3 regions of the Methylobacterium sp. WL1 genome follow, and region 3 is predicted to be linked to each of the others. Evidence: predicted binding sites of a transcription regulator. Region 3 holds the regulator's gene; each other region holds the start of a gene.

Evidence for each region. The regulator LexA, encoded in region 3, represses DNA repair genes until DNA is damaged. The targets are predictions, from matches to a motif close to TGTTCNNNNTGTGTTCNG.
Region 1: a site for LexA is predicted at 2,395-2,412, ahead of FVA80_RS09795 (nucleoid-associated protein). Genes of this name have one in related genera too.
Region 2: a site for LexA is predicted at 2,855-2,872, ahead of uvrA (excinuclease ABC subunit UvrA). Genes of this name have one in related genera too.

Annotation. Positions count from the first base shown of each region.
Region 1 is NZ_CP042823.1:1,978,288-1,983,209, reverse strand. It holds gene FVA80_RS09805 (hypothetical protein) at 75-509, shown strand; gene FVA80_RS09800 (hypothetical protein) at 527-1,231, shown strand; gene FVA80_RS09795 (nucleoid-associated protein) at 2,599-3,609, shown strand; gene FVA80_RS31885 (hypothetical protein) at 3,862-4,922, shown strand, end outside.
Region 2 is NZ_CP042823.1:1,535,907-1,540,828, reverse strand. It holds partial or broken gene FVA80_RS32135 (nitrate- and nitrite sensing domain-containing protein) at 1-610, opposite strand, end outside; gene FVA80_RS07700 (helix-turn-helix domain-containing protein) at 708-1,124, opposite strand; gene FVA80_RS07695 (zinc-binding alcohol dehydrogenase family protein) at 1,247-2,266, shown strand; gene FVA80_RS07690 (cupin domain-containing protein) at 2,277-2,699, shown strand; gene uvrA (excinuclease ABC subunit UvrA) at 3,018-4,922, shown strand, end outside.
Region 3 is NZ_CP042823.1:944,252-949,173, reverse strand. It holds gene FVA80_RS04965 (hypothetical protein) at 1-61, opposite strand, end outside; gene FVA80_RS04960 (hypothetical protein) at 60-275, shown strand; gene FVA80_RS04955 (hypothetical protein) at 311-763, opposite strand; gene FVA80_RS04950 (biliverdin-producing heme oxygenase) at 1,014-1,613, opposite strand; gene lexA (transcriptional repressor LexA) at 1,934-2,653, shown strand; gene FVA80_RS04940 (ComEC/Rec2 family competence protein) at 2,647-4,920, opposite strand.

The DNA.
Region 1 (4,922 bases), 1.0 Mb from region 3:
GCCCTAACCGACGCGACCGCGCCGGTCCGCAAGATCGACTGGGAGTTCGTGTACTGATGGGGGGCGTTATGATCATGGACACCACTGCCAGCCCGAACCCCGCCCTCCCTCAAGATGCGATGGTCGCACCGAGCGTCGGTATCTTCTGGGGCGTGCCGGAGGGCGGGCGCACCGTGCTGGTCACCGACCGCACGCCCCTGGCGGAGGCGGAGGTCTACGGCAATTGCCTCACCCACCCGCGCGGGCACCACGAGGTCTGGGAGGCCTGGCGCAAGCTGGGCGCCACGATGCTGCGCCGCCGCGGCCTGCCGGCGGCTATCGCGAGCCACGAGTACGAGGCGTTCCCCCGCGGACGGGTGGTGTACATGCGCAAGCCCGCACTGTTCACGCTCTACGCCGATCGGCACCTGCAGAGCCCGAAGACGATCGCTGAACTGGTGCGATTGTTCGGCCTCGCCGGGGAGCACCACGCGGTGCGCTCGGACGCGCACTACCGCACCCTCACCTGATCCAGAGGTCACACATCATGGGAGGTAGCTCAGACGACATCGAGGCGCTCCTCGTCGACTGCCACGACCTAAGCAACCCGTCGCCGGGGATGCTGCCGGCAATCTTCCGCGACATCGTCGAGCGGCTCAATGCGGAGGGCTACGTCTACGCCGTTGTCGGCCGCATCGCGCTGACGCTGCACGAGCAGGCGCGGTACGTCGGCGTGATCGAGATCGTCGCCGACCTCGGCGCGGACGGGCGCGAGCGTGCCGCGGATCTCGTTCAGGCGACACGGGTGCGGTTCGCGGCGCACATGGACCCGAAGCTGTGCCCGCGGCCCATCGAGGTGACGCTGCGGCCCTGCGCCTGCGCGATCGAGGCGGGTCTGCTGTCGGAGGCAATCACCCGCCTGTGGTTCGGCATCCCAGCGCGGCTCGCGAGCGCGGAGCATCTGCTCTGGCTATGGTGTCGATCGGACGCCATCGATCATCCAGCGGACGCCTCCGCGCTGATCGCGGGGGGCACAGTCGACCTATACCGTGTGCAGGGCCTTCTGCGGGAGACGGACGACCTCGAGGAGGCGGGGCAGAGGCGGCTGCGGTTGGCGATCGGCGACGCTGTCATGTCGACGACGTTCTCGTTCAGCCGGTTCATGAGCGAGCGGCGCGCCAGGCTCGACCCGAACTATGTTCCGGTCTGGCGCCGGCTCCTCGAAGAGCGAGACGAGGCAACGCCGGACTGATCAAGTGCGAGTTCGCCATGCTCTCACATTCTGATGCGTCGGCATCGACCAACGTCCCTGGCAGTGCCGACTGCCGAGACGGGACGGCGCGGTGTCTTCGCAGGCCAATCGCTGCAGCGGGACATGAGGGTGGCGGCTCGCACGTAACTACGACCGACGACCGACGACCGCACGAGGGATCGGTGCCATCGCTGCAGATGTGAGCGGTGGATACGCCTGCGCACCACGCCCCGGACAACGCAATGTTTCTCCGAAACCTGCACCGACCGGATGGGACGACCGCCTGCCGCCCTACTCCCGGCCGGCGCACAGCCGGCGCCAGCCGCAGTCGCGTCCACCCCCACCGACGCACTGACGGGCCAGATTCACTTCGGACGCCAGCCATCCGGCCGGAGCCGAACGAGGGTTGACGGTCGCTCGGCTCCGGGCACCGCGGTTTCTTGATTGAGTGACGGCCCTGCACATCTCTTTCGCAGCAACGCCGTCCAGCTGTACCCTCACCCCCACAACGGCGTTTCCGGGCACTTCGCGACCCCGCCAAGTGTTTGAAACTCGAGAGGTCCGAGCGGTCTGGTTCAGCTGACAAGTGGCCTACGCGGCCACCGGCGAGCTACAGCTCTCGCACCCTGCACGTCCCGCCGCAATTGACCCATTCCGGGCATTGGGAATGTCCGCTCGTGGGCGGCGAGCCCGCGGCTATGAACCTTAGGCGGGGTTGACTGGGGGTGTTGTGCTCCACCGCGGTTTGTTGACCTTTAGGCACCTTACGAGGCGTTTGCTCGAGTGTCCTTTTTAGACCGTTGCCGTTTCTGCTCGTTAGGGACTCTAGCGATCCGCTCGCATTGGGCGAACAGCTTTTGCGCGTAACGCCGCCTGGGATCGGGGTTCTGTCGTACCCGCCCGCACCGCGTCGCGACCATTGGGACGGACAAACGCCGAGAGAAGCTCCGGCGCGCTCCGGCCGCCGCACTAATGCGATAGCGGCAGGACCCGAAGCTCTTCAAGATGGCGGGCCTTCTCGCCAGTCGCATCCTCGACGGTGACCGTCAGTCCCACGCAGTCCGACACTTCGAAACGTGCTGTATGCAAAACCCTAGTTTGCATACAGCGGCGCAGGTTCTCTGCGCTTTGGCGTAGCGAGCACGCCGCAGCCAACCCACGCTTGTTCTTGTTTCGTTCACAATGTAAACCAGCGGGGTCACGCGGGATGCGGGGTCAGCGCTCTGCACGGTCCAACTCACCCCGAAAGGAGCTCGGGACAGGGGGCGGCGATCGTATCGTCTGGGTTGTCAGCGTCCTTGCGCCCAGCCAGTCTCGGCCGCAGTGAACGACACTTGAGGTCGTTGCATTCGCCGCTGGGAGGGCAGGTGACAAACACCATTATCCGCGTCGCGATCCACGACCTAACCAAAACCCAGGGCGCCTTCGTCGTTAAGCACGGAAAAAGCGATCTGAAAGTTACTCAGACGATGCAACGCGTGATCGACGACCTCACCGCTCTCTACGCCAAGCGGACCTCGAAATCTTACGGGAAATTCGCGGTCGATGAAGATCGATTTCCGACCGAGAAGCACCTCCGCGCCTACCTCAACGTCCAGCCCAGCGACTTCACGACGCTGACGCACAAGATGATGGAAACGCTAAAAGCCCAGGCGGGCTACAAGGGCGCTGCCACGGGCGGCCACGTCTTCTTCGCTCACTTCGAGCGCGAAGAACGGCAGTACCTCCTCATCGCGATCGTCAACGAGAAGCTCGGCGCGTCGATGACGAGCGATCTCGATGTTCAGGATGTCCGCCATCTCGACATGGACGGTTTTCGGTTCGCGGGCCGCATCAACATGACCAGCTGGGCCAACGGCGAGGAGCGCTACATCGGCTTCTTGAAGGGCAAGCGGGAGGTCTCCGAGTACTTCAAGGAATTCCTCGGCTGTGACACCACGGTCCAGAACCGCCGCGACACGGCCGAGCTTGTCCAAGCGTTGATGGCATTCGCCACCGATGAAGGCATGGACACCCCGAGAAAAGACGATTTCCTCGCCCGCGCGAAAACCATCTGCGAGCGTTCGGCCAAGGCTCAGGAGGAACTCAGCTTCGAGGCGCTGGCCAACGAACTGAGCCCGCAGGATCCCGAGAGGCTGATGACCGTTCTGGCCGATCCCGATCTGCGCCTTAACGACGGCTTCGTGCCTGATCGCCGCGCCCTCGGACCGCTGATCAAATTCAAGGGCAAGACCCCGACCTGGAGCATCGAGTTCAACCGCGACGCGATCACCCGCGGAAACGTGCGGTTCAACGCTGAGGACAACACCCTCACGTTGACCGGCCTGCCGGAGGATCTCACAGCGCAGCTGCGCGCTGAGTACAGCCAAGATGGCTAGGATCACATTCGACCAGCTGACCCTGCTGTATCGTTATATCGCCTTCGAGCAGAACAGTGATCAGGGAAGGCTGTCGATTGCGACCCCAGAAGTCCTGAGGTCATCCAACTCATCGAAGATGACCAGGATGTCGCTGTTGACGCAGACATCGTGGTACTTGACGATGGCGCGCTTCAAGTCGGTCAGATCGTATCAGTCCGCGTCGGCCCACCCCGGACTGCGCTCGGCTCCCTCGTTCGCGACTTCGACGGGTTGCTCGATACCCCGGAAGCGCGGGTCAAAGAACCGCGCGCCTACTTCGTCATCGACGGCGGTATCACACCGGACATCGATCCCTGTCCCGAGCGCCTAGCGACCTATCGCAAGGTCATCGAGTTCACGAAGCTCGTCGGCGAAGCAGCGGCCTATGTCGATCAATCCAAAAGGGAATTGATCTTCATCAAGGATGGCAAGTTCAGCGTTCCGCTGGCTTATAAGGCCGCCGACTTAGACCGTGTGAGCGTCTCCGACACCGACGCCATTCTCAGCGCGTGCGCCGACGAGATTCACCGAGACCAGAAGCTCGCGATCCTCGCCGAAGCCGTCATCGGGATCTGCGCGTCTCAGCCGGTCGCAGTCCGGTTTCGCCACCTCATCGCAAACCTCGGTTCGGTGAACGAGGAAGTTCGCAACGGCTATCAGCTGTTCGCGTCCAGCTTCTCTTACTCAAAGATCCGCAACGAGATCGAAGCCGCACGCATCGATTATCTCAACAAAATCCATAAAACGATTATCGATATCCAGACGCAGTTGCTCGGTATCCCTGTCGCGACGGTCATCGTCGCCTCGCAGCTGAAAGTCACATCCGTCTGCAGCGTCGAGTTCTGGACCAACTTCGCCGTCGTCGTGGGAGCGTGGATCTTCGTCGCGCTCTTGGCGATCGCCATCGGAAACCAATGGGCGACGCTGGCGTCCATATCCGACGATATCGCGCGCCAAAAAACCAAGTTTCAGCGGGACTTTGCGGCGCTCAGCGATCAGTTCGATACGATTTTCGTCACCCTCGCCGGTCGGATCAAATGGCAGCGAAGGTTTCTGGGGTTTGTTGGCGTGCTCGCAGTCGTCGGGGCAGCGGTGGCCACGTTTGTCGCGTATCGAGTGACCAACGTCCCGTACATGAGCTGTTGGTCGGGTGAGGTCTCGGCGTCGGCACCGATCCCGCCGGCTGTGACGCCTGTGGCACCGGCTCCGACGCCTCCGTCGCCTGTCTCGCCAGCCAACACACCGACGAACGCGTCGCCGTCTAAGCCAAGCCCGCTACCCGATCCGGCTCC
Region 2 (4,922 bases), 590 kb from region 3:
GGAGGTCCAGGCTGCCGGAGGCGAACACCGCCGAGGCGGCGGCCCGCTCCTGGCCGGCGGCCTCCTTCAGCGCCAGGAACGCCGCGTAGGCGTTGGCCCGGGCCGCGATGCCGGCCTCGTCGATCACGCCGCCCATCGCCCGGACCACGCCCAGCCCCTCGCCGATCAGGCCGGTGTAGGAGCCCGTCGCCTGCGGCGCGGTGAGGCCCAGGGCATCGACCGCCCGGCGCTGGGCCGCGAGCCCGGTGAGCCCCTGCGCGAAGCCCTCGGCGCGTGCCGCGAAGGCGGGGCCGAAGCCGGTCGCGGCCGCCATCGCGTCGGGGAGCCCGGCCAAAGCCGCGTCGGTGCGGCTGCGCTGGGCCGCGAGTTCCGGCCCGAACTGCGCCCCCCTGGCGCCCAGGAACAGGCTGGAGGCGCCGCGCTCGCGCTGGGCCTCGTGGACGAAGGCGCTGATCCGCGAGGCGAGGCCGACGAGGGTCTCGACCCGGTCCATCTCGGCCCGCCGCGCCCATTGGTCGGACACCGCCCACCCGGCAGCCCCCGCGAAGGCGAGGCAGGGCGCGAGCGCCACCGCGAGGATGCGCGCGCGGAGTGAGGGGAGGACGGCCATCGGAACCCGGAATCCTGCAACGTTCGCCGGAATCATCCGGGACGGTTATAAAAACACCGTTAGGGTGGAGGGGTTTGGCCCGGCCTGCAATGCACAATCAGGCGGCAGTCCCGACGGTCGGTGCCGCCTCGGCAAGCCGTTCGGCCTCATGCCGTTCGGGATCATGCAAATCGGCCTCATGCAAATCGGCATGCAGGTCGCCCCAGACCTTGAGCGCGTGGATGACCGGCTCCAGGGTCCGCCCCCGCTCGGTCAGACTGTACTCCACCTTCGGGGGCACCTCGGCGTAGACCTTCCGGGCGATCAGGCCGTCCGCCTCCATCTCGCGCAGCTGGTTCGTGAGCATGCGCTGCGTCACGCTCGCCAGCCGCCGGCGGATCTCGTTGAAGCGCAGGGTCCCCTCTAGCAGGTGGTAGAGGATCACGCCCTTCCACTTGCCGTCGATGAGCCGGAGGGTGGCCTCGACGGCGCAGCCGGGGCTGCAGTTGCCGCTATGGTGTCGGGTGCGGGGCATGGCGGGATCCCAAGGCGATCGTCGGGCGGTATCATTCTCGGCACTATCGGCGTTTTATGTGCGTACTTGCGCGCCGTGAAGGCGGACGGCATCTCCGTGCGGGTCAGTCGGAGGAGATTGCGATGCGCGCCGTCGGGTACAGGAAATCCCTGCCGATCACCGAGGCCGAGGCCCTGGTCGATTGCGACCTGCCCCGGCCCGATCCCGGCCCCCGCGACCTGCTGGTGAAGGTCGAGGCGGTCTCGGTGAACCCGGTCGACACCAAGGTCCGGGTGCGGGCCGAGCCCGAGGCCGGCGGGGTCAAGGTCCTGGGCTGGGACGCCGCCGGCACCGTTCTCGCCACGGGTGCCGAGGCCGAGGGCTTCTCAATCGGAGACGCGGTGTTCTACGCGGGCGACCTCACCCGGCCGGGGACCAACGCCGAATTCCATTGCGTCGACGCGCGCATCGTCGGGCACAAGCCCGCCGGCCTCGACTGGGCGCAGGCCGCCGCCCTGCCGCTCACCGCGATCACCGCCTGGGAGGCCCTGTTCGACCGGCTCGACGCCAAGAAACCGGTGCCGGGCGCCGCCCCGGCGATCCTGATCGTCGGCGGGGCGGGCGGCGTCGGCTCGGTGGCGATCCAGCTCGCCCGCGAACTTACCGACCTCACCGTGATCGCCACCGCGTCCCGGCCGGAGACGGCGGCCTGGTGCCGGGATCTCGGCGCCCACCACGTGGTCGATCATGCCAAGCCGCTCTCCGCCGAGGTGGCGGCCCTGGGCCTCGGCGCGCCGGGCCTCGTGTTCTCGACCACCAACACCGACGCGCATCTCGCCGAGATCGCGACGCTGATCGCCCCGCAGGGCCGGTTCGCTCTGATCGACGATCCCGCGCAGCTCGACGTGGCGCTGCTCAAGCGCAAGAGCCTGTCGCTGCACTGGGAGTTCATGTTCACCCGCTCGATGTTCGGCACCTCCGATATCGCCGCCCAGGGCGCGCTCCTCGACGAGGTCGCCCGGCTGGTGGATGCGGGGCGCCTGCGCACGACCCTGGGCGAGCATTACGGGCGGATCGACGCCCGGAACCTGCGGCGGGCGCACGCGCTGATCGAGAGCGGGCGCGCCAAGGGCAAGATCGTGCTCGAAGGCTTTGCGTCGTGAGGCAGGCGCCATGACCGGGACGGGCACCGGAATCTTCGACGTGGCGGCGCTCGCGGCGGCGCTGCCCGACAGCGCGCGGACGCTCCTGGTCGACACCTACCTGACCGACCGGGCGGCGGCGAGCGCCCGGGTGTTCCGGGTCTACCGCCCGACCCCGCCGCACTATCACGCCACCTGCGACGAGTACCTGTACTGCCTGTCGGGACGCGGCACCGTCTGGCTGGGTGACCCCGCGAACCTCACACCGTTCGGCCCCGGCCAGCTCTTGTTCTTCGAGACGGGCACGGTGCACGCGATGCCGGAGATCGCCCCGGGCGAGCCGGTGACGTTCCTGTCGATCGACACCCCGCGGCGGGCCCCCACCGACATCATCTTCGTGAACCCCGAGGACGGCACCCCCGCCACCTTCATGGCGCGCAACGCCGACGCGTGAAGTCCCGGATCCAAAAGGTCCCGGACCTTTTGCGGGTGCAGGGCAGCGCCCTGCTGTCGGGGCCTGCCCCGACGCCCCGCCAAAGGGCCGCAGGCCCTTTGGAAATCCCGTCTTTTCGGCCGCGAAACGACAGGCTTCCGGCGAGCGGTTGCCGGCGTACGCGTTTCGTTCTAGCAATGGCGTTGCATGTCGGGCCTGCGTCCCGCCGGCCTCACCTTGCCGTCGACCGCTCCGGGCTCGACATGAGCGGGTGCGGCGGCTGACCCGCGCGCAAAGCCAGCCCCGACCGCGTCGACGCCTCGAAAGACCGCCGCCCTCATGGCCAAAGCCCAAGCCGGAACCCGAGTCGGACCCCGCGTCGGCGCCAGCAAAGCCGCCCCCAAACCGTCTCCCGTGAAGGCGTCGTCCGCCAAAGCGCCGGCCGAGGCGGTTCCGGCCGAGCCTGAGCGGACGAACAAGCCCGCGCGTACGAAGAAGGCCGAGGCCCCCGCCCCCGTCCGCCCGGGCAGCAGCCGGAGCGCGGCCGCGGAGGCCGCCGTCGACGCCAAGCTGGAGGCCCTGTTCGACGCCGCGCCGCCGAGCGCCGCCGACCGGCGGGTGATCACGGTCCGGGGCGCCCGGGAGCACAACCTCAAGAACGTCGACCTGACGATCCCCCGGGACAAGCTCGTGGTGTTCACCGGGCTGTCGGGCTCGGGCAAGTCGTCGCTCGCCTTCGACACGATCTACGCCGAGGGGCAGCGCCGCTACGTCGAATCGCTCTCGGCCTATGCCCGCCAGTTCCTGGAGATGATGTCCAAGCCCGATGTCGACCAGATCGACGGGCTGTCGCCGGCGATCTCCATCGAGCAGAAGACCACCTCCAAGAACCCCCGGTCCACCGTCGGGACGGTGACCGAGATCTACGACTACATGCGCCTGCTCTGGGCGCGGGTCGGCATCCCCTACTCCCCGGCCACCGGCCTGCCGATCGAGAGCCAGACCGTCCAGCAGATGGTCGACCGGGTGCTGGAGCTGCCGGAGAAGAGCCGGCTGTACCTGCTCGCCCCGGTGGTCCGCGGCCGGAAGGGCGAGTACCGCAAGGAAATCGCCGAGTACCAAAAGAAAGGGTTTCAGCGGCTGCGGGTCGATGGCGAATATTACGCGATCGACGATGCGCCCAAGCTCGACAAGAAGTTCAAGCACGACATCGACGTGGTCGTCGACCGGATCGTGGTGCGGCCCGATATCGCCGCGCGGCTGGCCGATTCGTTCGAGACCGCGCTGGAGCTCGCCGACGGCATCAGCGAGATCGTGTTCGCCGACGCGCCGGAGGGCGAGGAGCCCCGGACGATCACGTTCTCGTCGCGCTTCGCCTGCCCGGTCTCGGGCTTCACCATCGCGGAGATCGAGCCGCGGCTGTTCTCGTTCAACAACCCGTTCGGCGCCTGCCCGACCTGCGGCGGCATCGGGCACGAGATGCGGATCGACCCCGAACTGGTGATCTCGGACCCTGCGCTCAGCCTGAAGCGCGGCGCGGTCGGCCCCTGGGCGAAATCGACCTCGCCCTATTACGGCCAGACGCTGGACGCGCTGGCGGAGCATTACGGGTTCAAGACGAGCGTGGCCTGGCAGAGCCTGCCGGAGGCGGCCCGCGCCGTCGTGCTGTACGGCTCCGGCAAGCAGGCGATCCGCTTCGCCTACGACGACGGCCTGCGCAAGTATGCGGTCAACAAGCCGTTCGAGGGCGTGATCCCGAACCTGGAGCGCCGCTACAAGGAGAGCGATTCCGACGCGGTGCGGGAGGAGATCGGCCGGTTCATGAGCGAGACGCCCTGCGCGTCCTGCGGCGGCAAGCGGCTGAAGCCCGAGGCGCTCGCCGTGAAGGTCGCCATGGCCGATATCGGCGACGTGACGGCGCTGTCCGTTTCGGAAGCCCATCGCTGGTTCTCCGAATTGCCGGAGAAGCTGACGGCCAAGCAAAACGAGATCGCAGTCAGAATTCTCAAAGAAATCCGCGACCGGCTCAGCTTCCTGGTGGATGTTGGCCTCGAATACCTGACGCTCGCCCGCGGCTCCGGCTCCCTGTCGGGGGGCGAGAGCCAGCGCATCCGGCTGGCCTCGCAGATCGGCTCCGGACTCACCGGCGTGCTCTACGTGCTGGACGAGCCCTCGATCGGGCTGCACCAGCGCGACAACGAGCGGCTGCTCGGCACGCTCAAGCGCCTGCGCGACCTCGGCAAC
Region 3 (4,922 bases):
GGGCCGTTCCGGCCGGAGCCTGCGGCGTTGTCTCGGGTCCGGCAGCCGGGAGGGATGTCATGACGGAGAGCACGGATCGGGGGGGCGGCTGGAGCCTCCAGGCGAGCGCCATGCCGGACGGGGTACGGCTCGAACTCGCCCTCGCCGACCTCGGCGGCGGCCCGGTCACCGCGGCGATCGTGCTGGACCGGGCGGAGGCCCGGGCCTTCGCCCGCGCCCTGCTGGCGGCGGCCGGCGATGCGGCCGAGCGCACCTTCCCAAAGCCGGGCGCCTGACCGGGCGGGCTCGGGGCCGGCGCGGGCGGCTCAGATCATTGTTGGATGAAGCCCGGATTGCGGCCCGGCAGGCGCGGCACCACCGTGCCCCGCTTCTCGATCGGCGCGTCGCAGGCGTAGGTGAATTCGCTCTTCTGCGGATCGAACACCGTCTCGCCGGTGATCCGGCAATCCTCCCGCACGGTCTCGTCGAGATAGGCGCGGGCGGCGGTGCGGAAGCGCTTCACCCGGGTCGCGGCCGGATCGGGATCGATCCGCACCTCGCTGAGATTGCAGCCGGTGTACTCGCGCAGGGCGTTCGAGACGACGAGCATCCGGCGCACCTGCCGGTTGTCGTAGACCTCGTAGGGCTCCTTGCAGCCGATGGTGACCACCTGCGGGGTGAGCGCCACGTAGTTGCGCGAGATATACGAGAACCCGGTGGTGCAGCCGGCCAGCGTCAAGCCGACGGCCCCGGCACCGATGGGCAGAAGAGCCGCGCGTCGCATCCTCGTCATCCCAAGCCCAATTCCAGCCCAGTCTCGAAGCCGCCGGGACGATCCGCCTGCCCCGCCGACCGGGTCAAGCACCTCGGCGCATTGAAACGGCGCCGCTTGCCCAGTCAATTCGTTTGTCGCCCGAGATGCCGTTCCAGGCGTCCGCGACCGGTCATCGCCCGACTCGGCGGTGGACGGCGCGCGTGACAGGCTTTGTTGCTGCGCCAGGGCGGCGGAACGATCCGACCGGGTGGCGGCGCCGTCAGTCCTCGAAGACGTCCCCGACCAGCCGGCGCACGAACTGGAACGCCTCCGTCGCCCCCGCGGCGACGCGTTGCTCCCCGGTCTCCCGGAGTTCGACCCGGTCGAGGGCGGCCGTGAAAAGCCGCCAATGCAACCCGCGTCCTTCGGGATGTCCGGCAAGATGGCGCGCACCGTGGGTTTCCGACAGGCCGAGCGCCCGGGCCTCCTTGAGCAGGATGGCCGCCCCGAGATTCGAGCCCTCGGCGACGTAGAGCCAGCCCAATCCCTGCGCCGGTTCGATCGTCCCGAAATGTTCCTCGGACGCGCCGTCAGGGACGGGCGCTCCGACATCGCGCAGATCCTGCTGGATCAGGGGCAGTCGGCGCCTGCCGTCGAGATCGGGCAGGACATGGGCGAACGCGCCATCGCGATAGACTCGATCGACGACCGCATGGAACCTGTACTGGATCTGGAGGAACAGCGCGTAGCGCTCCAGGCTCGCGAACGGCTTTGCCGCCATGATGCGCCGATCAAGCTGATCATGGGCGGCCGCGGTCGCCACTCTCAGGCGCTTCACGCGGCTGCAGGTCTCGGCGATGTCGGATGATGCGGCGTCCATGCGATCTATGTCTGTCGTCCGGGCAAGGTGCCGTGGGCAGACGTGAGCGGCCCGCCGCGCCACTCTGACCGTCCCAGCCTATGGACCATTCCGGCGATTCAGGTCACCGAGGCTGGCCCGGGATCGTGCCGATCCGGCCAGACCGGTTCTGCCATGGCGGCGCGACCGCGTCACGGCACACAACGGCCGCATCCGCACATCGCCGATCGATCAAGCTCAGCCGATCACGCTTGCGGAACACTTGCGGAACGTTTAACGTGTTCGTGATTTGTTTCCGCGACCGCATCGATGCGGTCCTCCAAGCCGCGAGTCCCCCGTCGATGCTCACGCGCAAGCAGCTGGACCTCCTGCGTTTCATCCAGAGCCGCATGCAGGAATGTGGCGTCCCGCCCTCGTTCGACGAGATGAAGGACGCCCTCGATCTGAAGTCCAAATCGGGCATCCACCGGCTGATCACGGCCCTCGAGGAGCGCGGCTTCCTGCGCCGCCTGCCGAACCGGGCGCGCGCCATCGAGGTGATCCGCATCCCCGAGAGCCTGTCCCAGGCGGCTGCTCCACCTGCGGAGCCCCGCCGCTTCACCCCGAGCGTGGTCGAGGGCGGGAAGTCCAAGCTGCCGGCGCAGCCGGCGACCGCCCGGATGATCGACGACGGCGGCCGCGCCATCTCGATCCCCGTGATGGGCCGGATCGCGGCCGGTACGCCGGTCTCGGCGATCCAGAACCAGAGCCACGCCATCACCATGTCGCCGGACTTCCTAGCCGGCGGCGAGCATTACGCCCTCGAGGTCCGCGGCGACTCGATGGTCGATGCCGGCATCCTGGACGGTGACCTCGTGGTGATCCGCAAGCAGGATACGGCCAATACCGGCGACATCATCGTGGCGCTGATCGACGACGAGGAGGCGACGCTCAAGCGCCTCCGCCGCCGGGGCTCCTCGATCGCCCTGGAGGCCGCCAACCCGGCCTACGAGACCCGCGTGCTCGGGCCCGACCGGGTCCAGATCCAGGGGCGGCTCGTCAGCCTCGTCCGCCGCTACTGAAGGGGTTCGGCCGGCGCGTCGCCGGGCGCGGCCTCGGAACCGGCGACGTCGGCCTCGGCCGGGATCGGCTCGGAGGGTGTTACCACTTTCGGTTGTGGGACAGGCGATGGCCGCGAAGCCGGTGATGCCCGCCAAGGCATGGTACGGCCCGTGTCGCGGGTATAGCGTGCCGTGAAGCCATCCCGGTCGGCCCGGAGCGCGACGGCGCCTCGTTCGGCGAGCACCCGGCGGTCGATCACCAGAGGCCCCGTGCAGATGGGCGGCGCCGCGAGCCGCGAGATCAGCAGGGCCGCCCGGGCGCAGTCCTCCGTGAAGGCGCGCCGGTCGCGGACCAGGGCGACGGCGCGGCCGTCCGGCAGGCTTGCGGTGCAGCCGAGCCGGTCGCACCGTCCGACAGCCGACGAAGCCTGGATCACCGCCTTCGCCGATCGCCCGTCGCCATCCGCTTTCAGCCACTGCTCCATCACGAAGGCCGAAGGATTGCCGAGGGCCCACAGGACTCCGTCCGGTCCACGCACGGCCGCACCACCGCCCTGCCGGTCGACGTACAAGTCAAATCGCTCCGGAACGACGGCGAGGCCGAGCCCGAGCAGGGCGGGCGGCAGGGCCAGCCAGCGCAGTCGCGATACCGGCAGCGTCGCCAGCAGCAGCCCGGCCGCCAGCAGCATCAGCGCGCCGGTGCCGAAGGCCGGCAGCACCAGGACGGCCCGATTGAAGCCGGCGATCCATTCGGAGATCGCCAGCATGCCGCCCACCGCCTGTCCCATCAGCCACCAGATCGGCCGGTCCAGGGCGAAGGGATAGGCCAGGATCCCGATCACCGCCGCCGGCATCACGACCAGGGAGACCAGCGGCAGGGTCAGGGCGTTGCCGATCAGGCCGAACGGCTGGACCGTCTGGAAATGGTAGGTCGCGAACGGCGCCGTCGCGACCTGTGCCACCAGGGTCGTCGCGAGGGTGCCTGTCACGGCCGAGAGGCCGGTGCCGACGAACCGCTCGATCCGCCCCGCCCCGGGACGCTGGAACAGGCGTCCGTCGATCAGCCGCGCGCAGGCGATCAGCCCGGCCACCGCCCCGAACGACATCTGGAAGCTCGGTCCGAGCAGGCCCTCGGGTTCCCGCGCCAATGCTATCAGGGCGGCCAGCGCGAGGTTGCGCATGGACAGCGCCGGCCGGTCGACCAGGATCGCGCCGAGCATGATCAGCGTCATGATCAGCGAGCGCTCGGCGGCGATGTCCCAGCCCGAGAACGCGCAATAGGCGGTGACGCCCAGCATCGCGAACCCGGCGGCGATCTTCTTGATCGGCCAGACCAGCGCGCAATACGGCACCAGCGCCAAGACGGCCCGCACCAGCCAGAACACCACGCCGGCGGCCAGCACCATGTGGAGGCCCGAGATGGAAACGACGTGATAGATGCCCGCCGCCCGGAGCGCATCGTTGGCGGCCGGTCCGATCAGGCCGCGCTTGCCCGTGACCAGGGCCGCCGCCACGGCCCCCGCTTGCCCGCCCTCGGCCTGCGCGATCCGGCGTGTCAGCGCGTTGCGGGCCTCGTCCAGCAAGGCTGCCAGTCGCAGGCGCAGAGGCGGCGGGGTGGGCGGCTCTCGAACCGTGATCGCCCCGATCAGCGAGCCTACCGCGCCGAGTCCCTGAAAGTAGGCATCCCGGGCGAAATCGTAGCCGCCCGGTCGTGCCGCCTCGGGCGGCGGCAGCAACCTTGCCGTCGCGACGATGAAGTCCCCGGGCCGCAGGGATGGCGCCTTCCGGAACGAGACCCGCACCCGAAGCGGCCTCAAAGCGGGTTCGAGCCCGGCGAAGCTCTCGACCCTGATCACCAGCCGGGCGCCGACCTCGCGCTCGTCCAGCCCCTCGATCATCCCGGTCAGCGGCCCGATTGTGGTGCGGGTGAGGATCGGCGCCGCCACCTGCGAGACCCGCCAGGTCGCCGCCGCGAAGCCCAGGAAGCCGGCTGTCAGCGCCAGGCAAAGGGCGAGTGCCCCCGGCCGCGCACCCAGGAACGGCGCCGGCGCGAGGGCGAGCGCCGCTCCGGCCAAGGGAGCGGCGAGGAACGGCGTCCCGTCGGCACACCCGAAGAAGACCAGGATCCCGGCGCCGAACGCCACCGCCAGCCACGGGAACAGGCGGCGCTGCTCGACCTCCCGGGTGAGCCCATCGGCGAGCCAGCCGCGGAGCGCCGGCATCGATACCGGGCGCGTGCCGGCCAGCGCCACCGCGCCGCCCGCCAGCCTCGCGCCGATCCGCCGCATCC